Regions from separate parts of the Rhizobium sp. A37_96 genome, predicted to be linked through region 3. Evidence: predicted binding sites of a transcription regulator. Region 3 holds the regulator's gene; each other region holds the start of a gene.

Region 1 (9,996 bases), 380 kb from region 3:
GCCAAGGCGCCGCCGCAGTTTACCCGCGGCTACGGCCTGGTCTTCGGCCAGAGCGAGCGCAAGGCCATGGCCATGTCGCTGGTCGATCGGGCGCTGCGCGCCGAAGAGCTTGGCGAAGACATCACGGCGCCGGCGCAGGACGAGGAATTCGTCATCTCCCACTCCGACAACGTGCAGGCGACCGGCTTCGTCGAACATCTGAAGCTGCCGCACTATGTCGACTTCCAGGCCGAGCTCGACCTGGTGCGGCGTATGCGCCGCGATTTCGAGGCCGCTCGCGATAGCGGCATGGATCCCCTGACGGAGGCAGCCGAATGACCGAACTCGCCACCTACAACTTCGCCTATCTCGACGAGCAGACCAAGCGGATGATTCGCCGCGCCATCCTGAAGGCGATCTCCATACCCGGCTATCAAGTGCCCTTCGCCTCCCGCGAAATGCCGATGCCTTACGGCTGGGGCACCGGCGGCGTGCAGCTGACGGCGGCCATCATCGGGCCGAACGACGTGCTGAAGGTGATCGACCAGGGAGCCGACGACACCACCAATGCCGTTTCCATCCGCGCCTTCTTCCAGAAGGTCGCCAATGTCGCCGTCACCACGCGCACCGACGAGGCGACCATCATCCAGACGCGCCACCGCATCCCCGAGGCCAAGCTCGGCCCCAACCAGGTGCTGGTCTACCAGGTGCCGATCCCGGAACCGCTGCGTTTCCTGGAGCCGCGCGAAACCGAGACGCGCAAGATGCATGCGCTCGAGGAATACGGCCTGATGCATGTGAAGCTCTACGAGGATATCGCCCGCAACGGCCGCATCGCCACGACCTACGCCTATCCGGTCAAGGTCGCGGGCCGCTATGTCATGGACCCGTCGCCGACGCCGAAGTTCGACAATCCGAAAATGCATCTGTCCGACGCGCTGCAGCTGTTCGGCGCCGGACGTGAAAAGCGCATCTATGCCGTGCCGCCCTATACCGAAGTCGTCAGCCTGGATTTCGAAGACCATCCGTTCGAGGTGCAGCGCTTCGACAAGCCCTGCGCGCTCTGCGGCGCCGAGCAGGTCTATCTCGACGAGGTGATCCTCGACGACAAGGGCGGGCGCATGTTCGTCTGCTCCGATACCGATTTCTGCGAAGACCGTCGTGCCCACGGCCATGCCGGCCACATGCTGGCGTCAGATGGGCTCGCATCCGATGGACTGCCTGGTGGCAAGGAGGCTGCCGAATGAGTGATTCACCCCTTCTCAAGGTCAAGGACATCTCGAAGTTCTACGGCAGCCGCATCGGTTGCCGCGACGTATCCTTCGAGCTCTGGCCCGGCGAAGTCCTCGCCATCGTCGGCGAATCCGGCTCCGGCAAGACGACGCTGCTCAACTGCATCTCGACGCGGCTGCTGCCGACGACCGGCAGCGTCGAATACCACATGCGCGACGAGACCTATCGCGACCTGTTCCGCATGAACGAGGCCGAGCGCCGTTTCCTGATGCGCACCGACTGGGGCTTCGTGCATCAAAACCCGGCCGATGGCCTTCGCATGACGGTTTCGGCCGGCGCCAATGTCGGCGAGCGGCTGATGGCCATCGGCAACCGCCATTACGGCAACATCCGCAACACGGCCATCGACTGGCTGGAGCGGGTCGAGATCGATGCCGACCGCATCGACGACCAGCCGCGCGCCTTTTCCGGCGGCATGCGCCAGCGCCTGCAGATCGCCCGCAATCTGGTGACCGGCCCGCGCCTGGTGTTCATGGACGAGCCGACCGGCGGCCTCGACGTTTCGGTGCAGGCCCGCCTGCTCGATCTGGTGCGCGGCCTCGTCAACGATCTCGGCCTGTCGGCGATCATCGTCACGCACGACCTCGCCGTCGCCCGGCTGCTGTCGCATCGCATGATGGTGATGAAGGATGGATACGTCATCGAGCACGGTCTGACCGATCGCGTGCTCGATGACCCGCGTGAACCCTATACCCAACTGCTCGTCTCTTCGATCCTGCAGGTCTGAGGAACAAACATGGCAACCCCACTCGTCGTTTCCGAAGTCTTCAAAAGCTTCACCATGCACCTGCGCGACGGCATTCGCCTGCCCGTCGTCGCCGATGTCTCCTTCTCCGTCGCATCAGGCGAATGCGTCGTGCTCGGCGGCCCGTCCGGCATCGGCAAAAGCTCGCTGCTGAAGATGATCTACGGCAACTATGCCGTCGACAGCGGCCAGATCCTCGTCGCCCACAAGGGCAGGATCGTCGATCTCGCCACCGCCGACCCGCGCACCGTGCTCGAGGTGCGCCGGCAGACCATGGGCTATGTCAGCCAGTTCCTGCGCACCGTGCCGCGCGTCGCCGCCATCGATGTCGTTGCCGAACCGCTGGTGGCCCGTGGCGTGGCCGTGGCGGACGCCCGCGACAGGGCAGCCGAACTGCTGGCACAGCTGAACCTGCCGCAGGAGCTCTGGCAGCTGCCGCCCGCCACCTTCTCCGGCGGCGAGCAGCAGCGCGTCAATATCGCCCGCGGCTTCATCACCGACCATGCCATCCTACTGCTCGACGAACCCACGGCGTCGCTCGACGCCCGGAACCGGGCCGTCGTCGTCGACATGATCGAGCAGAAGAAGCGGGAGGGCGTGGCCCTTCTCGGCATCTTCCATGACGAGGAGGTGCGCGAGGCCGTCGGCAGCCGCATTCTCGACGTCTCGCAATTCTCGCCGCGAAAGGCAGCAGCATGAGCCGCGAATTGGGCGAGACGCCCTTCATCAGCCCCACGGCCAGCGTCAACAAGTCGACGCTCGGCCGCTATACGGAAGTCTCCGACCGCTGCCGCATCGACGAAGCCGAGATCGGCGACTATTCCTATATCATGCAGGATGGCGCCGTCTGGTGCGCGACGATCGGCAAGTTCGTCAACATCGCCGCCGCCGTGCGCATCAACGCCACGAACCATCCGACATGGCGCGCAACGCTGCATCACTTCACCTACCGCGCCGCCGACTACTGGCCGGATGCCGATATGGAAACCGATTTCTTCAGCTGGCGGCGCGACCATCGCGTCGTGATCGGCCATGACGTCTGGATCGGCCACGGCGCCACCATCCTGCCGGGCGTCGAGGTCGGCAATGGCGCCGTCATCGGTGCGGGCGCCGTCGTTTCCAAGGATGTGGCGCCTTACACCATCGTCGGCGGCGTGCCGGCGAAGCTGATCCGCGAGCGCTTCACCGCCGAAGTCGGCGCGCGCATGGACAAGCTGGCCTGGTGGGACTGGGATCACGACCGCCTTCGCATGGCGCTCGCGGACTTCCGCGCCCTTTCGGCGGAAGAATTTCTGGATCGCTACGACGCCTGAGAACTGATTCCGCCCGAGCCGGACTTGCAAGGCGCTGATGGGCGATCCAGCTTTCAGGCGGCCTCACTAGTCCCGGATCGGGAGGAGTTCTCTCATGGCAAAGCAGTTTTCAAACATCGACGACCGGCTGCGCGATTTCATCGCGCGGCAACATGTTTTCTTCACCGCATCGGCGACATCGGATTCCCGTGTCAACGTTTCGCCACGCGAAACGCTGTGCCTGCGCATCACCTCCCCGAACACCGCCATCTATCTCGACCGCACCGGCAGCGGCAACGAGACGTCGGCCCATATGAAGGCCGACGGCCGGCTGACGATCATGTTCTGCGCCGTCGCGGGGCCGCCGATGATCCTGCGCCTCTACGGCCGTGGCCGCATCATCCATCGATCGTCTCCCGAATATCGGCAATTGCTGCACGATCACTATGCGGGCGAAGAGCCGCTCGGTGCGCGCCAGATCGTGTGGCTGGATATCGATCTGGTGCAGACATCCTGCGGTTTCGGCGTGCCGCTCTTCTCCTATGAAGGGGAAAGGCCGAGCCTCGATCAGTGGGCGAAGGCGAAAGGGCCGGAGGCCATCGAGGAATACCGGCGCGAAAAGAACGCCTTCAGCATGGATGGCATGCCGACGGGCATGTTTGACGGCTAAATACAAAGAAAGCATTCAGCCGGCTAATCTTGCAAAATCGCCGGGAATTGTAACAGCACTTACACAAAACTGACATTGGAGCTTCATGAAGCGGGGCTAATCGGTTGCCTTGTGGTTGGCGCCAGCCCCCTTCGAAACTTCCTTCGAGGCTGGGGCACGCGCCCATTCTAGCACCGGTACCGCTGAAATTTCTGCAGCCCGGCAGCCGCGAAAGGGAAGCACTATGTTCGAACTCAGGAATGTCTCGCGCCGGTTTGGAAACAAGCTCGCTGTCGATTCCGTGACTTTGGACATACCCCAGGGGCAGATGGTCGGCGTCATCGGCCGCTCCGGCGCCGGCAAGTCGACGCTGCTGCGCATGATCAACCGCCTGGCCGATCCGAGCTCAGGCTCCATCCATTTCTCCGGCGTCGAGGTTTCCAAGCTCAGAGGCCGCGCGCTGCGCAGCTGGCAGCGCGACTGCGCCATGATCTTCCAGCAGTTCAACCTCGTTCCGCGCCTCGACGTGCTCACCAACGTCATGCTCGGTCGCCTCAACCAGCGCTCGACGATCATGAGCCTTCTCTCGGTCTTCACCCGCGAGGAACGCATCGAGGCCATCGCGGCGCTTGAGCGCCTCGGCATCGAGCAGACGGCCCTTCAGATGGCCGGCACGCTTTCCGGCGGCCAGCAGCAGCGCGTCGCCATCTGCCGCGCCCTGATGCAGCAGCCGAAGATGATGCTGGCCGACGAGCCGATCGCCTCTCTCGACCCGCTGAACGCAAAGATCGTCATGGATGCGCTGCGCGATATCAACGAGCGTGAAGGCATTACCGTCATCACCAACCTGCATACGCTGGATACGGCCCGCAACTATTGCGAACGCATCATCGGCATGGCCGCCGGCCGCGTCGTCTTCGACGGCAAGGCGTCCGAACTGACGGCTGCTGCCGTCAAGGAAATCTACGGCACCGACAAGGATGGCGCCGGCGTCGACGAGACCATGACGTCGACCTCCATCAACTTCGCCGATCCGGCCGCGCAAGCCGCGGCCATCGAATCCGCCGGCCCGCAACCGCTGGCACTGGCCGGTCTCTGAGAGGGACGGCCGGGATCGAGAGCCCGCGTCAAGGGCACATTTCTTCTAGACCGAAGGCATCCGGGGACACCGGTTAATCAGGAGACGAACCCAATGTTGAAGAAGACTCTTCTCGCAGCCACGGCGCTTCTCGCGCTCGCTGGCGGCGCTGCCGCCCAAGACCTCAAGGAATTCCGCGTCGGCATTCTCGGTGGCGAAAACGAAGCCGACCGCCTGCGCAACTATGCCTGCCTCTCCGACCACCTGAAGAAGGAATTTGGCTTCGAGAAGGTATCGCTGTTCCCGGCCGCCGACTATGACGGCGTTATCCAGGGCCTGCTCGGCGGCACGCTCGACTTCGCCGAACTCGGCGCTTCCGGCTACGCTGCCGTCGCCATCAAGGACCCGAAGGCCGTTACCCCGATCCTGACCACGCAGCAGGAAGACGGCTCGACCGGCTACTACTCGATCGGTCTCGCTCTCAAGTCCTCCGGCATCAAGACCATCAAGGACGCCAAGGGCAAGAAGCTCGGCTACGCCGATCCGGACTCCACCTCGGGCTATCTCGTTCCGCTGACGCAGATCCCGAAGGACACGGGCATGCCGAACGACAAGTTCTTCGCCTCGACCCAGTTCAACGGCGGCCACGAGAACAACCTGCTTGCCGCTTATGACGGCAAGGTCGACGTCGCTGTCGACGACTCCTCGGGCATCGGCGACTTCAAGGACGGTTTCACCTCCGGCACCTTCCGCAAGGAAGTCGACAAGGGCGCCGTAGACCCGAACAAGCTCGTCGAAGTATGGCGTTCGCCGCTGATCCCGAACGGCCCGCTCGTCGTTCGCAACGCTCTCGGCAACGAATGGCAGGCCAAGCTGACGGACTTCTTCCTGAAGCTGCCGACGACCGACGCCAAGTGCTTCTCGGCCATCGAAGGCGGCGACTTCAAGGGTTACGTCAAGGTCACCCCGGACTTCTACAACGCCGTTATCGACGTTCGTAAGGCTGCTATCGGCGGCTGATGCGCATTCCGAATACGGGGCGGCCGGCAACGGCCGCCCTTTTGCTATCACAAGGGCAGGATTTCATGACGATTGCCGATACGCAGCTGAAGATGCAGGGCGCACCGCAGAGCGCCAGGGATATCGGCGACGCCTGGAGCAAGATGGTAGCACGCCGCCGCCTCTATACGGGCATCGGCCTGCTCATCCTGCTGATCGCCTTCGTCAGTTCCGTCCGCTTTGCCGACGAAAGCAATGCCGGGCATTTCTTCGAGCGGCTGCCGCATCTCTTCGACTTCCTGAGCTGGCTCATTCCCAAGGATTGGGCGGACGTCTATCGCGCGCTCTTCGATCTGCCGAGCCCCAACGGCGCAAACGGCGTCGGCGGCGAGGAATTCAACTTCCCCCTCGGCCGCGTCTATGTCTGGGGCGATTTCTATATTCCCGAATATTTCGAGCTGATGATCATCACGATCAACGTGGCGCTGGTATCGACCATCGTCGGCTTCGTCTTCGCAGTACCCTTGAGCTTCTTAGCCGCACGCAACCTGTCGCCGTCCAATCCCGTCCGCCTGGTGACGAAGCGCATCATGGAAATCCTGCGCGCCTTCCCGGAAATCGTCATCGCCGGGCTGTTCTCCGCAATTCTGTCGATCGGACCGATCGCCGCCATCATCGCGGTCGGCCTGCACACGATCGGCGCGCTCGGCAAGCTGTTCTACGAAGTCGTCGAGAATGTCGACATGAAGCCCGATGAGGGGATGCGCGCCGTCGGCGCGAGCTGGACGGAACGCGTCCGCTTCGCAGCTCTGCCGCAGGTGCTGCCGAATTTCATGTCCTATGCGCTGCTGCGCCTGGAGATCAACGTCCGCGCCTCCACCATCATCGGCGCCGTCGGCGGCGGCGGTATCGGCGAGGAGCTGAAGCTGTCGATCTCACGCGGCTTCGGCGCCAAGACCATGGCGCTGGTGCTGCTGCTCTTCGTGACCATCATCGCCGTCGACCAGTTTTCCGCATGGCTTCGCCGCCGCCTCGTCGGTGAGCACGCCTTCCTTTTGCAGCATTGAGGTTGACCATGTCCGTTATCGACGCCGGCCGTATGCAGGAAATCGAAGCGCGTTATCCGGAGTTCTTTCATCGATCGTTCCGCCAGCGCTATGGCGCGCTGATGATGTTCGTCGGCGTGATCCTTTACGGCTTCTATGCCGTCTGGTTCTTCGACCTGCCGAAAGTCATCGCGGAAGCGCATTGGGAGCGCGTCGGCATCTATCTCAGCGAGTGGATCAGCTATGACGTGCAGCCGGAGTTCCGCATTTCCGGCGACAAGATCAGCATCAAGTATCCACGCTTCTCGCCGCTCGGCGACAACCCGAACCCGGACTGGGTGAAGACCGCGCCCGACGGCAGCATGACCGTCTCGGTCAGCGGCAGCAGCCGCACCGTCACGATCACCAAGACGCAGGCGATCCTCACGGCCCATGGCATCACCATCCCGATCGACATCAGCGGCGACGCGCCGAAGATCGTCGGGTCCGAGCCGGTGCCGAGCTGGATGACCGTCTATGACGACAACATCCTCGCAAACATGGGCTTTGCCGGCGATGTCAGCATTTCCACGGACCGCGTGAAGATCCGCAAGCGCTTCCTCGGCTGGGCCAATTTCGTCTTCGACACGCACTCGCCATTCTTCGACAAGCCGGCGAGCGAAGTCATCGGCCTGATCGTCTCCGGGCCGCGGCTCGATCCCTCGCAATCCAATCTCTCGCTGGCTTTCGACAACATCTGGAACAATGGCGCCTGGCAGCACGGCGACGTGTGGACCAAGCTGTTCCAGACGATCGTCATGGCCTTTCTCGGCACGCTGCTGGGTTCGCTCGCCGCCTTCCCGCTCGCCTTCCTCGCGGCCCGCAACATCACGCCGAACCGGCTGCTCAATCAGGTGCTGAAGCGCTTCTTCGATTTCCTGCGCTCCGTCGACATGCTGATCTGGGCGCTGTTCCTGACGCGCGCCTTTGGCCCCGGCCCGCTCGCCGGCAGCGGCGCGATCTTCCTCACCGAGACCGGCACGCTCGGCAAGCTTTACTCCGAGGGCCTGGAAAACATCGACAACAAGCCGCGCGAGGGCGTGAAATCCACCGGCTCGTCGACGATCCTCGTGCATCGCTACGGCATCATGCCGCAGATCGTGCCCGTCATCGTCAGCCAGACGCTCTATCAGTGGGAATCCAACGTGCGCGGCGCGACCATCATCGGCGCGGTCGGCGCGGGCGGCATCGGCCTGAAGCTTTGGGAAGCGATGCGCACCAACGCCAACTGGGAAAACGTCGCCTATATGGTGCTGCTGATCCTGATCGTCGTCTTCCTGTTCGACGCCGCGTCCAACGCACTGCGCTCCCGCCTGATGGGTACGCGGGGCAAATAAAAGAACAAGAAAAATCGTGGCGCATCATCATTCTGTCACGGGAATCCGGTAGCGGAGGCCGGCAAGACCGCAGCGTTCGAGCCGGCTTTAGCCGGATTCGATTCGTTGCTGCCTTGCTGCTCTTGCGGTTTGTCGCAAATCACCCAACAGTGTCCCGCGCAGCCGATTTTTCCAAGGAATGCAGCCTTGCGCTATGCTCTCTATTTTACGCCGCCCAAAGATCATCCGTTGACGTCGCTGGCCGCCCGCTGGCTGGGTCGCGATGCATTTTCCGACGAGATCTTTTCCGACAAGGCCATGGGGCCGGTGCCGGAAGACCATGCCGAACTGACGGCGGATCCACGCCGCTACGGCTTCCATGCAACGCTGAAGGCACCGTTCGAGCTTGCCGGCTCCGTGACCGAACGCGATCTTCTCGAAGTCGCCGCCGAATTCGCCTCGCGGACCAAGGCGTTCACCATTCCGGAGCTGGTGCTTGGCCAGCTCGGCCATTTCTTCGCGCTCGTGCCGGGCTCGCTTTGCCAGCCGCTGCAGGATTTCGCCTCGCGCGTGGTCAAGACCTTCGAGCCGTTCCGCGCGCCGCTTTCGGATCATGATATCGCGCGGCGCAAGCCGGAAGGCCTGACCGAGCCGCAGCGTGCCAATCTGCTGCGCTGGGGCTATCCCTACGTCAATGACGAGTTCCGTTTCCATATGACGTTGACCGGGCGCGTCCCGGCCGAGCGCCAGGCCGAGATGCACGACGTCCTGCGTGAGCGCTTCGCCGCGCATACCGGCAAACCGCTCGACGTTTCGGGCCTCGCCATCTTTATCGAAGAAAAGCGTGGCGCACCCTTTACCGTCCGTTCATGGCTGCCGCTGAACGGCGCCTAATAGTGAAAGACCTGACATGACCAAAGAAACCGTCCTTTCCAATGCCCGCATCGTCCTCGAAGACAAGATCGTCGAAGGCTCCATGCTGATCCGTGACGGTCGCATTGCCGGCATTTCCGAAGGCAAGTCCGCTATCGGCGAGGATTTCGAGGGCGATTACCTGATCCCCGGCCTGGTCGAGCTGCATACCGACCATCTGGAAGCGCATTATTCGCCGCGTCCGGGCGTGCGCTGGAACAAGACGGCCGCCATCCAGGCGCATGACGCCCAGATCGTCACCTCGGGAATCACGACCGTATTCGACTGCCTGCGCATGGGCTCGGACGAGGACGGCGGCTTCGAAAAGGGCGAGATGCGCGACATGGCCGACGCCATCCAGGCGGCCCAGCGCGAAGATCGGCTGCGCGCCGACCACCTGATCCATCTGCGCTGCGAGGTTTCCTCCGACAACGTTCTCGATCACTTCGAGGATTTCGAGAAGGATCCCTACGTGCGCCTGGTCTCGCTGATGGACCATGCGCCGGGCCAGCGCCAGTTCCAGACCATGGACCAATATATCTTCTACTACCAGAAGAAGCGCGGCCTGAGCGACGAGGCCTTTGCCAAATTCGTCGCCAAGCGCCAGGAAGAATCGGCGAAGTACGCGACACCCAGCCGCGACGCGAT
Region 2 (9,996 bases), on a different contig from region 3:
CTCTCTATGAGCAGCGGCAACGACACCTTTCGGCAAAAGGGTGACGCCGACGCCGGCCGACACGCAGCTGATGATCGTATCGAGGGAACCGAATTCCAGCGGCTTCGACGTGACGACGCCCATGTCGGCAAGAAGCGACTCCAGCCGCTGCCGATAGGAACATCCGATCTGGAAGACGATGGTCTTCAGATCGGCGATACCGGCCAGGTCTTCCATTGCGCCAATGGCGGGCGACGTAACGAGAACAAGTTCCTCCCGAAAGACCACCTCATGGTCAAGATCGGGATGGCTGACCGGGCCTGCCACGAACGCACCCTCGACCCGGCATGCGACGACATCGTCGATCAGCCTGCGGGTCGTGCCTGTCGTGACGACGAGGCGCACCTGGGGGTAGGTCTTGGCAAATCGGCCCAGCAGCGGCGACAATCGTAGCGCCGTGGTTGTCTCCAGGCTGCCGATCGCGAGCGTCCCGGCCGGAGACCCTTCGTCCAGTGCTGCGGTGCGCGCATCGGCGAGAAGTTTCGCAATGCGGCCGACGAACGGCAGGATCCGCTGTCCGGCCGGCGTCGTCGATACGCCCCTGGCATGCCGCTGAAACAGGCTGACGCCCAATTCCTCTTCGAGTGCCCGGATACGCGCCGTCACATTCGATTGAACCGTGTGCAGCTCCTGCGCCGCCCGGTTCATGCTGCCATGCCGCGAGACTGCCTCGAAAACCCTGAGATCGGATGCGTCCATTGCCTGCATATCTCCTTTTGAGATAACTGCTCTCATAATAATTCAGTTTTTATGATATATCTCGCGGCGTATTCTCTCAAGCACCGACAGTTGAGAGAATTTCCATGACCGACGCGACGACCCATGAAATCGACCGGAACCACCACGGCACCCGGATGGCATGGCGCGCTGTCCTCTCGGCGTTCTGCGCCTGCCTCATCGGCATCGGACTTGCCCGCTTCGCCTATACGCCGCTTCTGCCTGCCATCGTCGACGCGCATTGGTTCGAAGCCTCCGCCGCCGCCTATCTCGGCGCGGCCAACCTTTCCGGCTACCTGGCCGGCGCCTTGCTCGGGCGACCGGTCGCTGCGCGCATCTCCACCGTCCTGACCCTCCGGATCATGATGCTGGCCGCAACCGCGGCGTTCTTCGCCTGCGCTTTCCCGATCAGCTTTCCATGGTTCTTCGCGTGGCGTTTCGCGGCCGGCCTCGCCGGCGGCGCCCTGATGGTATTGGCAGCGCCGGCCGTCCTGCCGCTGGTTCCGCCTTCCCGCCGGGGCCTTGCCAGCGGCGTGATTTTCATGGGCATCGGCGCCGGCGTTGCGCTGTCGGGCACGCTGGTTCCGTTGTTGCTGCAGCAAGGGCTACGTCAAACGTGGCTTGGCCTCGGTGCCTTGTCGCTGCTGCTGACGGTCGTCGCCTGGGCGGGATGGCCACACGACGATGCAATCGACTCGGCACCGGCGCAACATGCTGCGCATCTGCCGAAGCGATGGACGTTACGGGCGCTCTATATCGAGTATGCGCTGAACGCCGCCGGCTGGGTGCCTCACATGATCTTCCTCGTGGATTTCGTCGCGCGTGGTTTGGGAAGCGGCCTGCAGGTCGGCGCGGAATATTGGGTCCTGTTTGGCCTCGGCGCGACCGTCGGCCCCATCCTTGCCGGACATCTCGCGGACCGCACCGGCTTTGCCGCGGCGCTGCGCTTTGCATTTCTCCTCGAGGCCGTCGCCGTCGCCATTCCCGCCTTCGGCCTCGGGCAAGGCTGGCTCATCGTCTCGAGCCTGATCGTCGGCGCATTCGTGACCGGCACGGTTCCCCTGATGCTCGGAAGAATCGCGGAACTGCTGCCGCACCATCCGGCGCAACAGAAAACCGCATGGAGCCTGGCGACCGTATTCTTTGCCCTGTTCCAGGCGGCCGCCGCCTATGGCTTGTCCTTCGTCTTCGCCCGAACCGGTGGAAACTACTACATGCTCTTCTTCATCGGCACCGGCGCCATGGTCCTCGCTTTGGCGATCGATCTCGCCGTCGCGGCCTTCGTCCGCGCCCCACGGGAAAATGCCCGGGCGCCATGAGGCGTGACAGGGAAAGATCGTGGTGGCCGTTGAAATTGAGCCGACATGCGCGAAGCATCCCATAGAATTCCGAAACTAGCTCAGCCCATCGCCTGCCGGATGGTTTTCGAGAGGCGTAGCAGGAACTGGGGCCGCGAAGAGGCTACGAGCTTCCAGGATAGAACGGCCTTCGCCATTCGCCGAGGCAGGAGGCCGACGGAAAGAAACCAGGCGGCCAGCAGCGCCCGGCGCCGTCGGGAGGCATTCATCTTCAGGCTGGCCGCCACTCCGGCGGCCGCAAGGGAAAGCCGCGAGTCGCTGGAGACCGGGTGTCGCTCCCTATCGATGCAAAGCGATGCGAGGCGCTCCTCCAAATGCACGGGGTCGCGCAGACCGGCACCATCGGACACATCCAGGCCGATCTCCGTCGCCTGATCCGACAAGGCTTCCAGCCGGCGAAAGTCGTGCTCGATACGCCAGCGCGCGCGCTGGCCGAGCTTTTCCGCAAAGACGGAATGGTTGGCGCCATGAATGCGGTAAGCGCCGAGGCAGTCGTCGATGGACGTCACCTCGCCATGCAGAGGCGCTACGGTGGCAAGATATCCATCGGCGCCCTGCCGAAACTCCCGCTCCGGTACCGGCATGACCCTGTCCAGCACCGAGCGCTTGAAGGCAAGACCGCTTGTCACCGTCGTCTGATAGCGACCCTTTCTCAGCAATTGCGGAGTGACGTCGCCAGAGTCGAACGGCAGCTCCGCTGGCGGAAAGACGTCCTTTACGTGCATGTCCTCATCGACGATGTGCAGCCTGAACTGAACCTGAGCCGTCCTCTCTTCCCAGGCGTCGACAACCTCCGATACAGCGTTCGGATAAAGGTAATCATCCGCGTCGAGAAACAGCACGATCTTGCCGTGGCTGGATGCAAAGCCGGTGTTGAATGTGGCGGCATGTCCGCCATTCACCTCTCGCAGGCACGTCTTTATTCTCGGGCCATAGGAGGCGACGACGTCGGCTGTTGCATCCGTCGATGCATCGTCGACGACGATGACTTCGGCGGCGTCGTAGTTCTGTTCCAGCGCGCTGTCGATACTGCGCCTCAGGAAGCGCGCGTAATTGTAGTTTGCGATAACGATGGAGACGGGAGTGCGGTCTTGAGTGGAATACATCGCATTGAACCTCGCAGATCTGCTTTGGTCGCGGCGAACCTTCTCGTCAGGTCCTGTGATTGAACTCGCTGCCGGCAAGAATGCGCCGTAATGCGCGGGATACGCCTCATAAATATTCAAGCAGCGGCTGCATGGATCGTGCCGATCCTCTTGGCCCTCCCGAGCCTCGTCAGTTTTGTGGCTTTTGAATGGCCGGCGTTCATGATGTGAACGCCGGCCGCCCCATCATTCGACCGTCTCTCTATTTCACCAGGTAACGGCGAGCAGCCGCCGAGCGGGACAGATTGGGCATAAGAGCCTGCCGCGCGTCCTCGTAGGCTGTCTGCAATTGCGCGTCCTCGAGCGCGGGGATTGTCACCAGTTCCCCCTGGTCAAAGCCCACCAGGGAAGCATCGACCATTTCTTCCGCTGGCATGACGATCTGAGACGGCAAATGCTCGACGGGCATGCCGGCAATCGCCCAGAATTCCGTCGCCGTCGCCCCGGGCAGAACAGCCTGCACGCGAATATTCCTGTCGGCGAGCTCATGCTTGAGAGACTGGCTGAAGGCGAGCACGAAAGCCTTCGTGCCACCATAGACGCCATTCAGGAGTTCCGGCGCGATTGCGACGATCGAGGCGATGTTGATGATGGAGCCGCCGCCGCGCTTCACGAAGCCCGGCACGGCAGCATAGGTGAGCCTCATGAGCGCCGTGACATTCAGCTCGACCATCTGCTGCATCTTGTCCACGTCGGCGTCAAGCAGGGGCGCCGTTCCGCCAAACCCGGCATTGTTGACGAGTGTCGTAATCGTCTCGTCGGTCTTCAACACTTGCTCGATGCGACGCAGATCGCTCGGAGAGCCCAGATCGGCGGCAATGGTTTCGACCTTCCGCCCCGTCTCGGCGCTCAGGCGATCTGCAATGGCCGAAAGACGCTCGCCATTGCGCGCAACCAGAATGAGGTCGAAACCTCGCCTGGCAAGCCGATCTGCGTAGATGGCGCCGATACCTGAAGAGGCGCCTGTTACCAATGCTGTACCTGCTGAATTCGTCATTGCCTTGATCCTTATCTCGCGGAGCAGCTCTCGTCCGTGTCGAAGACGACCATACGCTTGAAACCGGATGACCCAAATGTCATATTCACCACGTTTTAGGACACAACCCACGCCGCGAGGTCCGGTCGGCTATCGCCGTTTGACACGGGATCTCGTCCGAGAAATGCTACAGGCACCTTTTACAGCCACGAGCGTCACCATGCATTCCATCGGATTTCTCGTCTTTCCCGGTTTCCAGGTCATGGGCTTCACCGCGGTGACGGCCTTCGAAGTCGCAAATCTGGCGAGGGAAAGGGAGCTATACCGCGTAACGCTGCTTTCGGAGACCGGCGGGCTTGTGCGTTCGTCGGCAGGATTCAGCGTCGAAACGGAGGCTTTCGGCAGCGGCTCCTTCGACTCTCTCGTCATTGGCGCCGCCACGCAGATCTCGTCGATGTCGCCGGCGGTTCTCGACTATATTCGCGAAGTATCGAAATCCTGCCGGCGCGTCGTCGCACCCTGTACCGGGGCCTTCACCTTGGCCGAAACGGGCCTGCTCGATGGCCGCCGCGCGACGACGCATTGGCTTTTCGCCCGAGAGCTGCGCGATCGGTTTCCCGCGCTGAAGGTGGACGAAGACAAGATCTTCATCATCGACGGATCGATCTGGACATCGGCGGGCATGACCGCGACCATAGATCTTGCGCTCGCGATGATCGAGAAGGACCATGGCGAGGAACTGGCGCGAACCGTGGCCAGAAAACTCGTCGTCTATCATCGCCGCGCCGGTGGACAGTCTCAGTTTTCGACCCTGCTGGAACTGGAGCCGAAATCCGACCGGGTTCAGCGAGCGCTCGATTTCGCCGGGCGGAACCTGCGCAAGATCGTATCGGTCGAGGAAATGGCTGAAGCCGCAAGCCTCAGTCCTCGTCAGTTCAACCGCGTCTTTCGCAGCGAAACCGGCCAGTCGCCTGCCAAGGCGATCGAGAACATGCGGGTGGAGGCGGCGCGGTTGATGATCGAGGACGGCCGCCATTCGATGGACGAAATCGCCGTCGAAGTGGGCTTTGCCGACCGCGAACGCATGCGCCGCGCCTTCTTGCGCGTGCTCGGCCAACCGCCGCAGACGATCCGCCGCAATGTGCGCGCGTTCGGATAGACGCCAACGGTCACGGGCACTTCCCTGTGCATTCATAGATTTATGTCACAAGCCCGTGACAACCCCTGATTATGGCGATAGCGTTCAACCTTAACGCGGGGGCGTATATGAAAAAGCTTATCTCCGTCATTGCATTGACGATCCTGTCCGGCAACGCGGCTTCGGCCGCCGACTACGTGTCCTATATCGACTATCCTCAGCCGAAGGACGAAAGCCAGGAATTCTACACCGCTATCGAGATTCCGGCCGGCAGCTTCACCAAGTACGAAATCGACGCCAAGACCGGTCACATCGTTGTCGATCGCTTCCAGTCCATGCCGGTCGCCTATCCGGCGAACTACGGCTCCATCACCAGCTCGCTCGGTGGTGACGGCGATCCGCTCGATGCCATCGTCTACACGCGCGAGCCGATCGTTCCCGGCGCCATTGTCCGCGTTCGGGCAATCGGCGTCATGAAGATGATCGACGGCGGCGAGGTGGACGACAAGATCGTTGCCGTACCGACGACCAAGATCGACCCGACCTACGACGACATCAAGGAAATCTCCGATCTTCCCAAGGTCGAGCAGGACCGCCTGCAGGCATTTTTCCGTGTCTACAAGCAGCTTCCAGACGCCCGCAAGGTTGTCGAAGTTGGCGGCTTCGAGAGCGCCGAAAAGGCGCGGAACGAAGTTGCCGCCGCCATCAAGGCGTATAGCGAGAAAAAGTGAAATCGGCCGAAAGGAGCGGCCTTCGCCGCTCCTTTCGGATTGGCGGCGGGGCGCGTGACGAACGTGACTTGCTTCCTGCCGTGAGAAGCAATCTTCCCAAGGCCGGGCGTGATCGCGCCCCCTCGATCACTCGGCCTGCGGGAGGCGCCACCCTATCCATTTGCCCGATGCAGCCGTGCCGTCCTCTGCGGGCTGCTTCGGTATTGCAGCTTGATATCAGCTGAGAGATCCTGCCGATCCATCGACGTCGCCAGTGCCGCGTTTCTTTCCCTCGCCTTGCGGCGTGTTGCCAGGCCCTATGACCTGGACAACACCGAAGGCAGATCTGCCTTCATTACAGATCTGCTTGCGTCGCCTCGTTCATCTCCCGATGATGCGGTGAGATCAGGCATCAGGAGTGGCTGTATCGGCACAGCCTTGCGCTCGGCTGTATCCCGAACGGGAGATGCTCAAGCCGCTCGACAGCGGCACAATAAAGCCCGCACGAAGCGGGCTTTATTGTCTTTACTCGGCAGCGCCTGCAGTTTTCGGCTTGCGAGTGCGCTTCGGCTTTGCCGTTTCTGCAACAGCCGGCGCCGGAGCAGCTGCAGGAGCAGCCTTGGCCCGAGCAGCCTTGGGTGCCGCCTTGCTGGCAACGGATTTGGCAGCAGCCGGCTTTGCTGCGGCAGGCTTGGCCTTCGCCTTGGTCTTCGAGGCAGGTGCATCTCCCCCGGTCTTTGCCGCATTCAAAAGTGCGACGCGACGCTGGCGGTTCTGCTCGAGCGCCTGCTGGAAGCCGACGTCGTTCTCCGCGTGATAGGTGAGATCGTCGAGAAACTCTGCCACGTCCTTGACTGCTTCGACGACGACATAGCTCAATCCATGGCCGGCATTGACGGAGTCACGGCCAACCGTCACGCCGAAGCCGCCGGGGACGCGCTGGAACCAGGTGGAGCGCCACTTCTTGAAACCAGCTGAATCGCGCTCGTACTCCTCCAGATATGCCTTCTGTTCCGCTACTCGTGCACGAAACGTATCGACGACATTCCGTGCGCCAGCCTTTGGCTTATCAGCCTTCTTAGAAGACCATTTATCAAGAAAGTTTGCCATTTTTCTGTTCTCTTCGGGTTAGCGTTCCTTGCCAAGCCGTCGTTGCTTAGGAAGCGATGACGGAGCTCCTCCATAGGGATGCCCCTATAAATGTAAAGGATAGATGTATAATGGCAACACCGACTGCTATTATCGATGACGATTAGCCTTGGCGGCAGCGCCGTTTGACGCTTTTCCTGATCCCGAAGGCGCATGATTTTACGGTTCAGCAGCTCATGAAAAGATGTCTCGTCACCTTCTGAGTGGTGAGAGCCTTCTGCTTCAGATGAGACCCGTGAGCATCGCTAACCAGGACCTCCGTCCATATCTGCCCGACATCTTCGGTGGCGGCAACGGGCCGCCGTTTCCAACGCGATTTGACTTGGCTTGGAGGTTTATTGCCCTTTTGTTGCCCGGCAAACTCACGAGCATTTAGGGAAACAGTACCGTGAGCGGGAATGCATGATCCCGCTCACGGTCATCTTCATCTGAGAGCCCTTGCGTGGTCGTATGAGCTTCCGTGCCTCAAGCTGCCTTCAACAGCTCACCATGCGGATCAAGGACAAACTTCGTGGCAGCGCCCTGGTCGAAGCTTTCATAGCCTTGCGCCGCATCTTCGAGCGAGATGATCCTGGCGTTGACGATATCGGCAATCGGCAGCCTGTCATGTAGGATCGCCTGCATGAGTTGCCGGTTGTACTTCAGAACCGGCGTCTGTCCGGTGTGGAAGGATTGCGCCTTCGCCCAGCCAAGACCGAAACGCAGCGACAAGCTGCCCTGCTTGGCCGCGGCATCTGCTGCACCCGGATCTTCCGTCACATACAATCCGGGTATCCCGATCGACCCTGCTGCGCGGGTGATCTCCATCATCTGATTGAGCACGATTGCCGGCTGCTCGCCGCCGGAATGACCGCGTGCCTCGAAGCCGACGGCATCGATGGCGCTGTCCACCTCGTTGGAGCCGACGACCTGGGCAATCATGTCGCCGAGACGATCGCTCTTGGAGAGATCGATAGGCTCGAAGCCGACCTTGGCGGCGTGCGCGAGACGATCCTTGTTGAAGTCGCCGATCATAACGACAGCCGCGCCCAGGATGCGGGCGGAGGCGGCTGCCGCGAGACCGACCGGGCCTGCGCCCGCGACATAGACGGTGGAGCCCACGCCGACGCCCGCGCGGACTGCACCGTGAAAGCCGGTCGGCAGAATATCCGACAGCATGGTGAGATCGCGGATCTTGGCCATGGCCTTGTCGCGGTCAGGAAACTTCAGCAGGTTGAAATCCGCGTAGGGCACGGTGACGTAGCGCGCCTGGCCGCCGATCCAGCCGCCCATGTCGACATAGCCGTAGGCGCCGCCGGCCCGCGACGGATTCACCGTCAGGCAGACGCCAGTGTCCTGCGACTTGCAGCAACGGCAGCGGCCGCAGGCGACGTTGAACGGAACCGAGACGATATCGCCGATGTCGAGCATCTCGACATCGATGCCCTTTTCGATGACCTCTCCGGTGATCTCATGGCCGAGCACGAGGCCCGGCATGGCGGTCGTGCGGCCGCGCACCATATGCTGGTCGGAGCCGCAGATATTCGTGGAAATCACTTTCAGGATTACGCCGTGCTCGATGCGGCGGCCATCCGGCGCCTCCAGCTTCGGATCGTCGATATCGCGAACCTCGACCTTGCCGGGTCGCATGTAGACGACGCCTCTGTTCCCAGTCATGCCATCTCCTCCTTGATTGAACGCTTGAACATCCTCGCCCGGAATCCCGGGCATCTTCGGATCGGCCCGCTCCTCAACGGGCTGAACAGCAGCGAAATCGGTTCCGGCAGCCGCGACTTCAGCGGTGACCGGGCCGGCGCATGCATGACTGCTACGAAAGCTGCGAGATTGGAACCGGGCGATCTCAAGACGCCCGCATTCGCCTCTCGATCACCCGCCGTGATCAATCAAGCCTGCCGTCAAGGCTGGTTTCCGGGCTTCGGACCTGTCCGTTCGGACGCTGTCGACAACCTTCCCGGCAGTTGTGCCAGTGGCATCCGTCGATAGTATTCGGTCCGCTACCGTTGCGGGGGCAGCACCGGCCTGCGACCGGTTTCCCAATTATCCACCGGCACGCTTTGCCGATGGCACCTTGAATATGACCAGAAGATCACGGCAGGCGCCATGGCGCGCACAGGAAAACGACATCGGCGCCCTGCACGACGACATCAGGCATTTTGTCGGTATTGCCACAGGCAAGCTGTCGCACCGCGAACGGCAGGCGGAGCCTGCCGTTTGAGACGCATCACTCGGCCGCAGCACCCTTGGCTCCATCGAGCCAGACCGCCACGCCGACAGGCGCAAGCACGCGGTTGCCGATCAGAAATTCGGCATCCTGCGCTGCGGGGACAGCCGCCACCGTGCTTCCATAGTTGAAGGCGAAGTGCAGCCTCCCGCGCCGCGCAAGGCGCAGATCGCCGAGATCCGGCAGGCTGCTCACGCCGGCCCAGGCAAACGTGTCGCCCATGAGCTTCAACAGGAACTCGTCGCGCGGCAGCGTGGCGCAGTAGCGCGCGATGTCATTGCCGATGACGGCCGGTGAATCCGGCCGATAGTCTCCCTGGAACGTCGCCAGCACCGTCTCCGTAGTCCGGATCGTTTCCCGCCATGTGGAGGTCTCGTGGCTGGAATTGCCGTAGAGAACGGTCTCGGACTGGAACGGCGGCAGAGACTCGACGCGCGTGACGCGGAAATCCAGGAGGTCGCCAAGCACGCCCGGCGGCAGATCGGCGGGAATATGCATGTCGCGGGTCTTGCTGCCGCTGCGAGGCCCGAACAGCGCCTTGGC
Region 3 (9,996 bases):
ATCTCCTCGAGCGAAGCGCCGTCGAGAGCGACGATGCCCTGATAGGGCTGAGTGAAGCGACCCTGGTCGATGGTGAAGGCGAGAACGCCCTTGCCCAGCAGTTGTTCCGGCTCGGTCCGGCCTTCGGCCACCGCCTTCGTCAGTGCCGCCTCGTCGAAGCGAGCGTAGGCGCGGACATTTTCCGGCGTCGAGAAATCGGCAACCAGAAGATCGACGGGACCGTCGCTCTTGGTCTGCACGGTGAATTTGCCTTCGAACTTCAGCGACGTCCCGAGAAGCACCGTCAGGACGATGGCCTCGGCCAGGAGGCGCGCGACCGGGGTCGGATAGTCATGCCGGGCAAGAATGGCGTCCAGCAGCGGACCGAGCTGCACGGCACGGCCGCGCACGTCCAAACCTTCCACCTGGAAGGGGACGACGTGATCGTCACCGGCAAAATCGAATTGACCCAGCGATGCGGCATTTTCGGCCATTGCTTTACTCCTACTGCGCCCGCGCCCTCAGACGCGGCTTCATATCCTCAGATTGCGCCCAGGCACCAAGCAAGAATCGACTTTTGCGCATGAAGGCGGTTTTCCGCCTCATCGAAAACAACGGATTGCGGACCGTCGATCACTTCGTCCGTCACTTCCTCCCCGCGATGGGCGGGCAGGCAATGCATGAACAACGCGTCTTTGCCGGCCTGTGCCATCAAAGCCTGGTTGACCTGATAGGGCTGGAAGACGTTGTGACCGCGTGCCCGGTGTTCCTGATTCATGGAGACCCAGGTATCGGTTACCACGCAATCGACGCCGGCAACCGCACGGTCTGCATCATGCGTGAGCATGATTTCGGCGCCCTCATTGCGGGCCCAGTTCAGATAGTGATCCTTCGGCTCGGAACCAAGAGGCACCGCCATATTCATGCGATAGCCGAAACGCGCTGCGCCTTCGATCAGTGAATGCAGCACGTTGTTGCCGTCGCCCGTCCAGGCGATGGACTTGCCCTTGATCGGACCGCGATGCTCCTCGAAGGTCATGATGTCAGCCATGATCTGGCAGGGATGCGTGTCGTCGGTCAGCGCGTTGATGACCGGAACGGTCGCATGTTCCGCCAGCTCCAGCAGGCGCGAGTGATCCGTCGTGCGGATCATGATCGCATCGACATAGCGCGACAGAACCTTCGCGGTATCGCCGATCGTCTCGGCGCGGCCGAGCTGCATTTCGGTGCCGGAGAGGAAGAGCGTCTCGCCGCCCAGCTGGCGCATACCGACATCGAACGATACGCGCGTTCGGGTGGAAGGCTTCTCGAAGATCATCGCCAGCATCTTGCCGGCAAGCGGCTTGTCGGCCGTGCCAGCCTTCAATGCCTTCTTTCGCACGATCGCATCATCGATGATGTTGCGCAGCTCAGCGGCCGCAACGGCCGAGAGGTCGAGAAAGTGTTTCGGAGAAGCCATGTCCTTACCTGTACTCCAGAAAAAACAATAACGCCCGCGTGGGGCAAGAACGCCCCAACAGCGGGCGCTGAGTTCAAGCCGATTTCTTGACGCGAACGGCGCGCGCGCGCTCTGCGGCGCGCTCGATGCGGGCGAGGCCTTCGCGTGCCTCCTCGGCGGTCACGATCAGCGGCGGAAGCAGACGAATGACGTTGTCGCCGGCCGGAACACCAAGCAGATGTTCGGTGCGGATCGCCTGCAGCAGGTCCGCCTGCGGGATGGCGGCCTTGATGCCGAGCATGAGACCTTCGCCGCGAATATCCTCGATGATATCCGGGAAACGATCCTTGAGCGAGGCAAGGCCCTGGCGGAAGATCAAGGCGACATCGCGCACATGCTCAAGGAAGCCATCGGCCAGCACGATATCGAGCACCGCATTGCCGACCGCCATGGCAAGCGGATTGCCGCCATAGGTCGATCCGTGCGTGCCGGCCTTCATGCCCGAGGCGGCTTCCGCCGTCGCAAGGCAGGCGCCGAGCGGGAAACCACCGCCGATACCCTTGGCGACGGCCATGATATCCGGCTTGATACCGGCCCATTCATAGGCAAAGAGCTTGCCGGTGCGGCCAACGCCGGACTGGACTTCGTCGAGAACCAGCAGCAGGCCGTGCTCGTCGCAGATCTGGCGGAGACCGCGCATGAATTCGTTCGTCGCCGGGCGGATGCCGCCCTCGCCCTGCACCGGCTCGACCAGGATCGCGGCCGTCGCATCGGTGATGGCCGCGCGCACGGCGTCAAGGTCGCCGAAAGGCACCGGATCGAAGCCCGGAGCCTTCGGGCCGAAACCTTCGATGTATTTTTCCTGGCCACCGGCGGCGACCGTCGCGATGGTACGGCCGTGGAAGGCTCCCTCGAAGGTGATGATATGGAACTTTTCGGGATGCCCCTTGGCGAAGTGATAGCGCCGCGCCGTCTTGATGGCGCATTCCAGCGCCTCGGCGCCGGAGTTGGTGAAGAACACCTTGTCGGCGAACGTGGCTTCCGTCAGGCGCTTCGACAGCTTCTCCTGGCCGGGCACTTCATAGAGGTTGGAGAGATGCCAGACCTTGTCGGCCTGCGCCTTCAATTCCGCGACGAGATGGGGGTGCGCATGACCGAGCGAATTGACCGCCACGCCAGCCGCGAAATCGAGATAGCGTTCGCCATTTTCGGTCACCAGCCAGACGCCCTCGCCTCGCTCGAACCGCAGCGGAGCACGCATGTAGGTATCATAAAGCGGCGCGGTCTCTGCCATGGCCATTTCTCCTCGATCACAACTTTAAGGACCAATCGCTTCCGTTTGATGAAACGGACCCGAAAAAATCAAAAATGCCGCCTTGCGGCGGCTTGCGCACTATTGATGTTTTGCACCGCGATGTCAACAAAACTGGCGGTTTAGCAGGTGCGAGAAAGCGCTGCCGGCCAAAAGAGATGGGTTCTGCAGCGCCTATTGCAGAAATGCCACGCCCGGACAGCAAGTTGGGGAAAACCTCGAAATCGATTCCACAAGATTCCCGCGACTCTTGTCACGGAGTCAGCCTCACACTAGGTTAAAAACCAATTGCTAGACTGCATGCGGCGGAACTAGTCACCACAATTTTAGAGCGTTTCGCGTCTCGTTCCCATGCGAGGCAATGGTGAGGGATTCTGCCATCGGAAACGCGGCAGCGGAGACAGGGCATGAATTGGACAGACGAACGCGTCGAGAAGCTGAAAAAGCTATGGTCCGAAGGTTTGAGCGCCAGCCAGATCGCGGCGCAGCTTGGTGGCGTAAGCCGTAATGCCGTCATCGGCAAGGTGCACCGCCTGAACCTCCCCGGCCGAGCGAAGGCTGGCGGCACGGCGACCGCTGCCCGCACGCCGAAACGCAACGCCACGGCACCTCGCCCTGCCAGCTTCGGCTCGCGCGTTGCGACGCGCACGGTGGTTGCCCGGCAGCAGGGCGCGACCATGCTGAAGGAAGAGATCGACGTCGATACGGTCAATGAAATCCAATATCGTCCGGCTTCCAACGTCGTCGTCCCGATCTCCCGTCGCCTCGGCCTGACGGAGCTGACGGAGCGCACCTGCAAGTGGCCGGTCGGCGATCCGCTGAAGGACGATTTCCACTTCTGCGGCAACGAGAGCCCGGATGCATCGCCCTATTGCGGCTATCATCAGCGCCTGGCCTACCAGCCCGTGCACGAACGGCGCCGGCCGGCTCAACCACGCGGCTGAGATCTATCATCGCCGAGACAAAAGAAACGGGCCCTTGAGGCCCGTTTTCTGTTTCCGCCGCTATGTCGATGCCTGAGCGGGCCTTGCCGCTCAGGCCTCCATGGAATAGCCCGCGCCGCGAACGGTGCGGATGACATCCTGCATATTGGAGAAGTTGAGCGCCTTGCGCAGGCGGCCGACATGGACGTCGACGGTGCGTTCGTCGACATAGATATCGTGCCCCCATACGCCGTCCAGCAGCTGCGAGCGCGAGAAGACGCGGCCCGGCGAGGACATCAGGAATTCCAGCAGGCGGAATTCCGTCGGCCCCAACCGCACTTCGCGGCTCTTGCGGTGGACGCGATGGGTTTCGCGGTCCAGCTCGATATCGCCGCAACGCAGCACCGTGGAGAGCACCTCCGGACGGGCGCGCCGCAGCATCGCCTTGACGCGGGCCATCAGCTCCGGCGTCGAAAACGGCTTGACGACATAATCGTCCGCGCCGGTGGAAAGGCCGCGCACGCGCTCGCTTTCCTCGCCGCGGGCGGTGAGCATGATGATCGGCAGGCGCTCCGTCTCCGGCCGCATGCGCAGCCGGCGGCAGAGCTCGATGCCGGACACGCCGGGGAGCATCCAGTCGAGGATCAGAAGATCGGGGATGCGCTCCTGGAGACGCAGCTCGGCCTCATCGCCTCTGAGGATGGTGTCGACCTCGAAGCCTTCGGCCTCGAGATTGTAGCGCAGCAGAACGCTCAGCGCTTCCTCGTCTTCTACAACAGCAACTCTCGGAACCATGCGCCTGTGGTCTCCTTTTTCGCTTCCAGATTATTCCGTCACCGCGCCGACGGTATTGGCGGTATCGTCCTTCGGGCGCTCGCCTTCGGGCTGGGCACCGGTCGCCATGTAGTAGATCGTCTCGGCGATGTTGGTGGCATGGTCGCCGATGCGCTCGATGTTCTTCGCGCAGAAGAGAAGATGCGTGCAGGTGGTGATGTTGCGCGGATCTTCCATCATGTAGGTCAGCATCTCGCGGAAGAGCGAGGTGTACATGGCGTCGATTTCCTCGTCCCGCTCGCGGATCGAGACGGCCTTGTCGGGCGAACGGGTCGCATAGACGTCTAGAACTTCCTTCAGCTGGCTCAGCGCCAGTTCGGAGAGATGCTCGATGCCGCGGGCGAGACGACGCGGAACGCCGGTGCCCTGCACGGCGATGACGCGCTTGGCGGTGTTCTTGCCAAGGTCGCCGACGCGCTCCAGATCGGAGGCGATGCGGATCGAACCCATGATCTCGCGCAGGTCGGCGGCCATCGGCTGACGGCGAGCGATGGTGACGATCGCCTTGTCGCCGATTTCGCGCTCCGCATGGTCGAGAACGACGTCGTCCGAGATGACCTTCTGGGCAAGAGCGGCGTCGCTGTTGACCAGTGCGCGGACGCTGTCGCTGACCATCTGCTCGGCCAGGCCGCCCATTTCGGCAATGCGGCGCGTCAGGAACTTCAGGTCTTCGTCATAGGCAGAGAGAATGTGAGTGGAGACCATTTTTCTATCCTCAAGGTGAACTGTGTGAAAGGAGCCGCGCGCGCAGCATCATCAACCAAAACGGCCCATGATGTAATCCTGCGTGCGGTAATCGTCGGGATTGGTGAACATCTTATCGGTATCGTTCTCCTCAACCAGATGGCCGAGATGGAACATTGCGGTGCGTTGCGAAACGCGGGCTGCCTGCTGCATGGAATGCGTCACGATGACGATCGTGAAATTTTCCCGCAGCTCATGAATGAGATCCTCGACCTTTGCGGTTGCGATCGGATCGAGCGCGGAACACGGCTCGTCCATCAGGATGACCTCCGGGCTGACGGCAACGGCGCGGGCGATGCACAGGCGCTGCTGCTGCCCGCCCGAAAGGCTCGTGCCGGCGTCGTAGAGCCTGTCCTTGACCTCGCCCCACAGACCCGCCTTCTGCAGGCTGGTCTCGACGATATGATCGAGATCGGCCTTGGAACGGTGCAGGCCATGGATGCGCGGGCCGTAGGCGACGTTTTCGTAGATCGACTTCGGAAACGGGTTGGGCTTCTGAAAAACCATGCCGACCCGGGCGCGCAATTCCACCACGTCGATGCTGTCGTCATAGACGTCCTGATCGTCGAGCGTGATCTTGCCGGTGACGCGGCAGGTCTCGATCGTATCGTTCATGCGGTTGAGGCAGCGCAGGAAGGTGGACTTGCCGCAGCCGGAAGGGCCGATCAGGGCCGTGACCGTATTGGCGCGGATCTTGAGGTTGACGTCGAAGAGCGCGCGCTTATCGCCGTAAAAGACCGAAACGTCCTGGCCGATCATCTTGTAAGGGATCATCGTCATCTTCCTGGTCAATGCTCTTTCGCTTGCGGCTTCCGTCATCATGTTCATCCCACGGCCCTCCCTTACCAACGCCGCTCGAAGCGGCGGCGCAGCAGGATCGCGCCGATGTTCATCGCGACGAGGAAGAAGAGCAGGACGATGATCGCCCCGGACGTTCTTTCGACGAAGGCACGCTCGGCTTCGCTCGCCCACATATAGATCTGCACCGGCAGCGCCGTCGAAGGATCGAGAGGCGATGTCGGATAGTTGGTGACGAAGGCGACCATGCCGATCAGCAGCAGCGGCGCCGTCTCGCCGAGCGCATGGGCAAGCCCGAGAATGGTGCCCGTCAGGATGCCGGGCATGGCAAGCGGCAGGACGTGATGGAAGACCATCTGCATGCGCGACGCACCGAGGCCGAGCGCCGCGCTGCGGATCGACGGCGGCACGGCCCGCAATGCCGAGCGCGTGGCGATGATGATCATCGGCAGCGTCATCAGGCTGAGCACCAGCCCGCCGACCAGCGATGCCGAGCGCGGCAGCCCCATCGTGTTGATGAAGACCGAGAGGCCCAGCAGGCCGTAGACGATCGACGGCACGGCGGCGAGGTTGTTGATGTTGACCTCGATCAGGTCCGTCAGCCGGTTCTTCGGCGCGAATTCCTCCAGATAGATCGAGGCCGCGACACCGACGGGCAGAGCGAGCGCGAGCACGGTCAGCATCAGATAGAGCGAGCCGATCAGAGCGACGCCAAGGCCCGCGGCCTCGGGCCGGCTCGAATTGCCCGACAGGAAGAGGCCGCTGTTGAAAGCCTCGTAGAGGGCGCCGCTTTCGCCGAGCTGCTTCATCCAGGCGACCTGTTGATCGGACACCTTGCGGTCCTTCTCGTCGACGGTCAGGTCGACCTGGCCCTTGTTGGCGGAATCGATGTTGGCGCTGGCAAGGAAGGTGACGTTCTGCGTCGTTCCGATGATGGACGGATTGGCGGCCACCCTGTCGCGAAGCACGATCCTGGCGTTGTCGGACACCATCGCCGTTGCCGCGCGCACGAGCGCGCGATTGGCGGGATCGATACCGAGCGCCTTTACGAGGGCATCCCGCACCAGGACCGGATAGTTGGCCGATATCAGCACATTCGGATCGCCGGCGCGCTTGCCCGCCGGATCGATCGCCTTCTCGCTGAATTCGATCGGCAGGGTGATCGAGGTCTGAACGAAGGCGGTGTAGCCGTTGCGGACCACCGTCGAGACGAGGATGGCAAGGAATACCAGACCGAAGATGACGGCGGTAAATCCGTAGGCGCGAAAGCGGCGCTCGGCTGCATAGCGGCGCCTGATGCCGATATCGCGCCGCGCCGGAGCGCCCGGCGTCAGCCCGCGCGGCATGTTCTGCGACGGGGAGGATACGACGTCGCTCATTCGTATTGCTCCCTGTAGCGGCGGACGATGTAGAGGGCATAGACGTTGAGGCACAGCGTCAGGCAGAACAGCGTGATGCCGAGCGCGAAGGCGACGAGCGTCTGCGGCGAGGTGAACTCCAGGTCGCCGGTCAGCTGGTTGACGATCTTCACGGTCACGGTCGTCATCGGCTCGAAGGGATCGAACTGCATGCGGGCGGCGACGCCGGCGGCCAGCACCACGATCATCGTCTCGCCGATGGCCCGCGAGGCGGTCATCAGCAGCGCGCCGACGATGCCCGGAAGAGCTGCCGGCAAAAGGACGCGCTTGACCGTCTCCGAGCGCGTGGCGCCAAGGCCGAGCGAACCGTCGCGAAGCGAGCGCGGTACGGCCATGATGATATCGTCCGACAGCGAGGAAACGTAAGGGATGAGCATGACGCCCATGACGAAGCCGGCCGTCAGCACGCTCTGCGCCTCGATGAAGCTCGTATAGCTTCCCGTCACCAGGCCGTTGATGTCGGCCGAGATGTCCCTCAGGAAAGGCCCGACCGTCACGAGGGCAAAGAAGCCGTAGACGATCGTCGGAATGCCGGCCAGAACCTCCAGCATCGGCTTGGCGACGGAACGCACCCGCGCCGAGGCATATTCGGCCATGTAGATCGCGGCGAACAAGCCGATGGGCACGGCGAAAAGCATGGCGACGAAGCCGATATAGATCGTGCCGGCCAGCAGGGGGATCAGACCGAAGGTTCCGGAGGTCTGAGCGCCGGCCGCGGCGAAGCGCGGATCCCAGACCGTGCCGAAAAAGAATTCGCTCGCAGGGACCACGCCGAAGAAGCGCGCCGCTTCCGAAAGCATCGAAATGACGATCCCGACCGTCGTCAGCACGGCAATCGACGAAGCGATGACGAGGGCGCCGAGAATGACCTGTTCGACACGGTTGCGAGCGCGAAACCGCGGAGCGATGGCGCGCAAACCGTAAACCGCGCACAGCAACGACAGGAGGATCGCCGATGCGGACATCACCATCCGGCTGACTTCGCGCATGCCGTTATATTTGTTGGCCGCGTCGATCATATAGCCCGTCGGGCGAACGGCAAGCGGCACACCCTTGCGCACCAGCAGCAATTGCAGATCGGCCGTGCCGGCGGCAACTTCGCCAAGCTCCTCGTCATCGAGCAGGCGCATGCCGTGGGCGATACTGCGCACCATGCCGTAGCTGAGATTGAGTTCGGCCGGCGGCAGGGACTTCACCTCCTCGGGGAAGGATTTCACCACCAGGCGGTCGATGATTTCCGGACTGACGATCAGCCAGACGCAGACCAGGGCGAGCGCCGGAAGCACCGCCCAGATGGCGGCATAGGCGCCGTGATAGCCGAGCCGCGAATGCATGGATGAGAGCCTGCCGCCCGACAGCGCAGCCGCCCTCGCCCGCCCCAGCACGAATGCAAGGGCGCCGATGACCGACAGGCAGAGCAGCAGCAGCGATATACTCATTCCCATTCCCCGGCGAACGCCGGCACGGCAAGATGCTGCGCCGGCGTTCAATCCTTACGCACTCACATGATCTTCCCGTCAGCGAAGTCCTTGCGGATCTGGTCGCGCTCGCCGTCCGGAGCAGGCACAAGGCCGTATTCCGCCAGCGGGCTGTCCGGTCCGATCATCTGATCGCTCGTGAAGAAATCGACATATTCCTTGAGCCCCGGGATGACACCCAGATGGGCCTTCTTGACGTAGAAGAACAGCGGCCGCGACACCGGATAGGTGCCGTCGGCGATCGTCTGACCCGACGGCACGATGCCGCTGACCGTGGCGACCTTCAGCCTGTCGGCGTTGTTCTGATAGAAATACAGGCCGAAAACGCCGACGCCGTGCTTGTTGGCATTGATGCGCGCCAGCGTCTCGGGATAGTCGCCGTCGATATCGACGGCCAGGCCATCCTTGCGCACGGCAATGCATGTCTTCGTCTGCTGATCGGCATCCTGGACGCTGGCCTTGATGACATCGAGCGCGCCCGAATCCTTGCAGCCGGCAGCGAGCACCTTCTCTTCGAAAACCTCGCGCGTGCCGTGCTTCTCACCCGGAATATAGGCCGCGATCTCGAAATCCGGCAGCGACGGATTGATCTCGGACCACTTCCTGTAGGGATTGGCGACCAGCTTGCCGTCCACCACCACCTCGGCGGCCAGCGCCTTGTAGAGATCGGCAGGCACGAACCTTATGTCCGGATTGCTTTTGTCGAAAGCGAAGACGATGCCGTCATAGCCGATCTTGACCTGCTGGATATCGGCGACACCCGCCGCCTTGCAGGCATCGATCTCGCTATTCTTGATCGGCCGCGAGGAATTGGCGATGTCGATGGAATCCGTGCCGACGCCCTTGCAGAACTCCTTGAGGCCGGCACCGGAGCCGCCGGATTCGACGACGGGCGTCTTGAAGTTGGCGTAGGTCTCGCCGAAGGTTTCGGCAACGATCTTGGCATAGGGGAATACAGTGGAAGAACCGGAAATCTGAATCTGCTCGCGGGCGACGGCGGCGCCACCGAAGGCAGCCGATGCGACCAGCGCGAGAATAGACAATTTCAACGCGTTCATGAAGAATCCTCCCT

What was found. The regulator PhoB, encoded in region 3, activates phosphate uptake and scavenging genes when phosphate is short. The targets are predictions, from matches to a motif close to TGTCATNNANCTGTCAT.
Region 1: a site for PhoB is predicted at 8,480-8,496, ahead of ACQZ6J_RS06575 (DUF1045 domain-containing protein). Genes of this name have one in related genera too.
Region 2: a site for PhoB is predicted at 5,438-5,454, ahead of ACQZ6J_RS17050 (inorganic diphosphatase). Genes of this name have one in related genera too.

The regions. Positions count from the first base shown of each region.
Region 1 covers NZ_JBNWDS010000002.1:40,841-50,836, reverse strand. The annotation lists gene ACQZ6J_RS06625 (carbon-phosphorus lyase complex subunit PhnI) at 1-318, shown strand, start outside; gene ACQZ6J_RS06620 (alpha-D-ribose 1-methylphosphonate 5-phosphate C-P-lyase PhnJ) at 315-1,226, shown strand; gene phnK (phosphonate C-P lyase system protein PhnK) at 1,223-1,999, shown strand; gene phnL (phosphonate C-P lyase system protein PhnL) at 2,009-2,716, shown strand; gene ACQZ6J_RS06605 (DapH/DapD/GlmU-related protein) at 2,713-3,330, shown strand; gene ACQZ6J_RS06600 (pyridoxamine 5'-phosphate oxidase family protein) at 3,425-3,979, shown strand; gene phnC (phosphonate ABC transporter ATP-binding protein) at 4,203-5,057, shown strand; gene phnD (phosphonate ABC transporter substrate-binding protein) at 5,151-6,056, shown strand; gene phnE (phosphonate ABC transporter, permease protein PhnE) at 6,122-7,102, shown strand; gene phnE (phosphonate ABC transporter, permease protein PhnE) at 7,111-8,457, shown strand; gene ACQZ6J_RS06575 (DUF1045 domain-containing protein) at 8,644-9,330, shown strand; gene ACQZ6J_RS06570 (alpha-D-ribose 1-methylphosphonate 5-triphosphate diphosphatase) at 9,347-9,996, shown strand, end outside.
Region 2 covers NZ_JBNWDS010000005.1:315,560-325,555, reverse strand. The annotation lists gene ACQZ6J_RS17075 (LysR substrate-binding domain-containing protein) at 1-738, opposite strand, end outside; gene ACQZ6J_RS17070 (YbfB/YjiJ family MFS transporter) at 843-2,075, shown strand; gene ACQZ6J_RS17065 (glycosyltransferase) at 2,156-3,220, opposite strand; gene ACQZ6J_RS17060 (SDR family NAD(P)-dependent oxidoreductase) at 3,462-4,256, opposite strand; gene ACQZ6J_RS17055 (GlxA family transcriptional regulator) at 4,456-5,394, shown strand; gene ACQZ6J_RS17050 (inorganic diphosphatase) at 5,502-6,104, shown strand; gene ACQZ6J_RS17045 (hypothetical protein) at 6,609-7,193, opposite strand; gene fdhA (formaldehyde dehydrogenase, glutathione-independent) at 7,698-8,888, opposite strand; cobalamin riboswitch at 9,115-9,318, opposite strand; gene ACQZ6J_RS17035 (hypothetical protein) at 9,307-9,447, shown strand; gene ACQZ6J_RS17030 (beta-galactosidase) at 9,454-9,996, opposite strand, start outside.
Region 3 covers NZ_JBNWDS010000002.1:418,710-428,705, reverse strand. The annotation lists gene ACQZ6J_RS08555 (Hsp33 family molecular chaperone) at 1-473, opposite strand, end outside; gene argF (ornithine carbamoyltransferase) at 521-1,438, opposite strand; gene ACQZ6J_RS08545 (acetylornithine transaminase) at 1,512-2,711, opposite strand; gene ACQZ6J_RS08540 (GcrA family cell cycle regulator) at 3,137-3,673, shown strand; gene phoB (phosphate regulon transcriptional regulator PhoB) at 3,764-4,447, opposite strand; gene phoU (phosphate signaling complex protein PhoU) at 4,478-5,191, opposite strand; gene pstB (phosphate ABC transporter ATP-binding protein PstB) at 5,243-6,058, opposite strand; gene pstA (phosphate ABC transporter permease PstA) at 6,073-7,407, opposite strand; gene pstC (phosphate ABC transporter permease subunit PstC) at 7,404-8,885, opposite strand; gene ACQZ6J_RS08510 (substrate-binding domain-containing protein) at 8,948-9,982, opposite strand.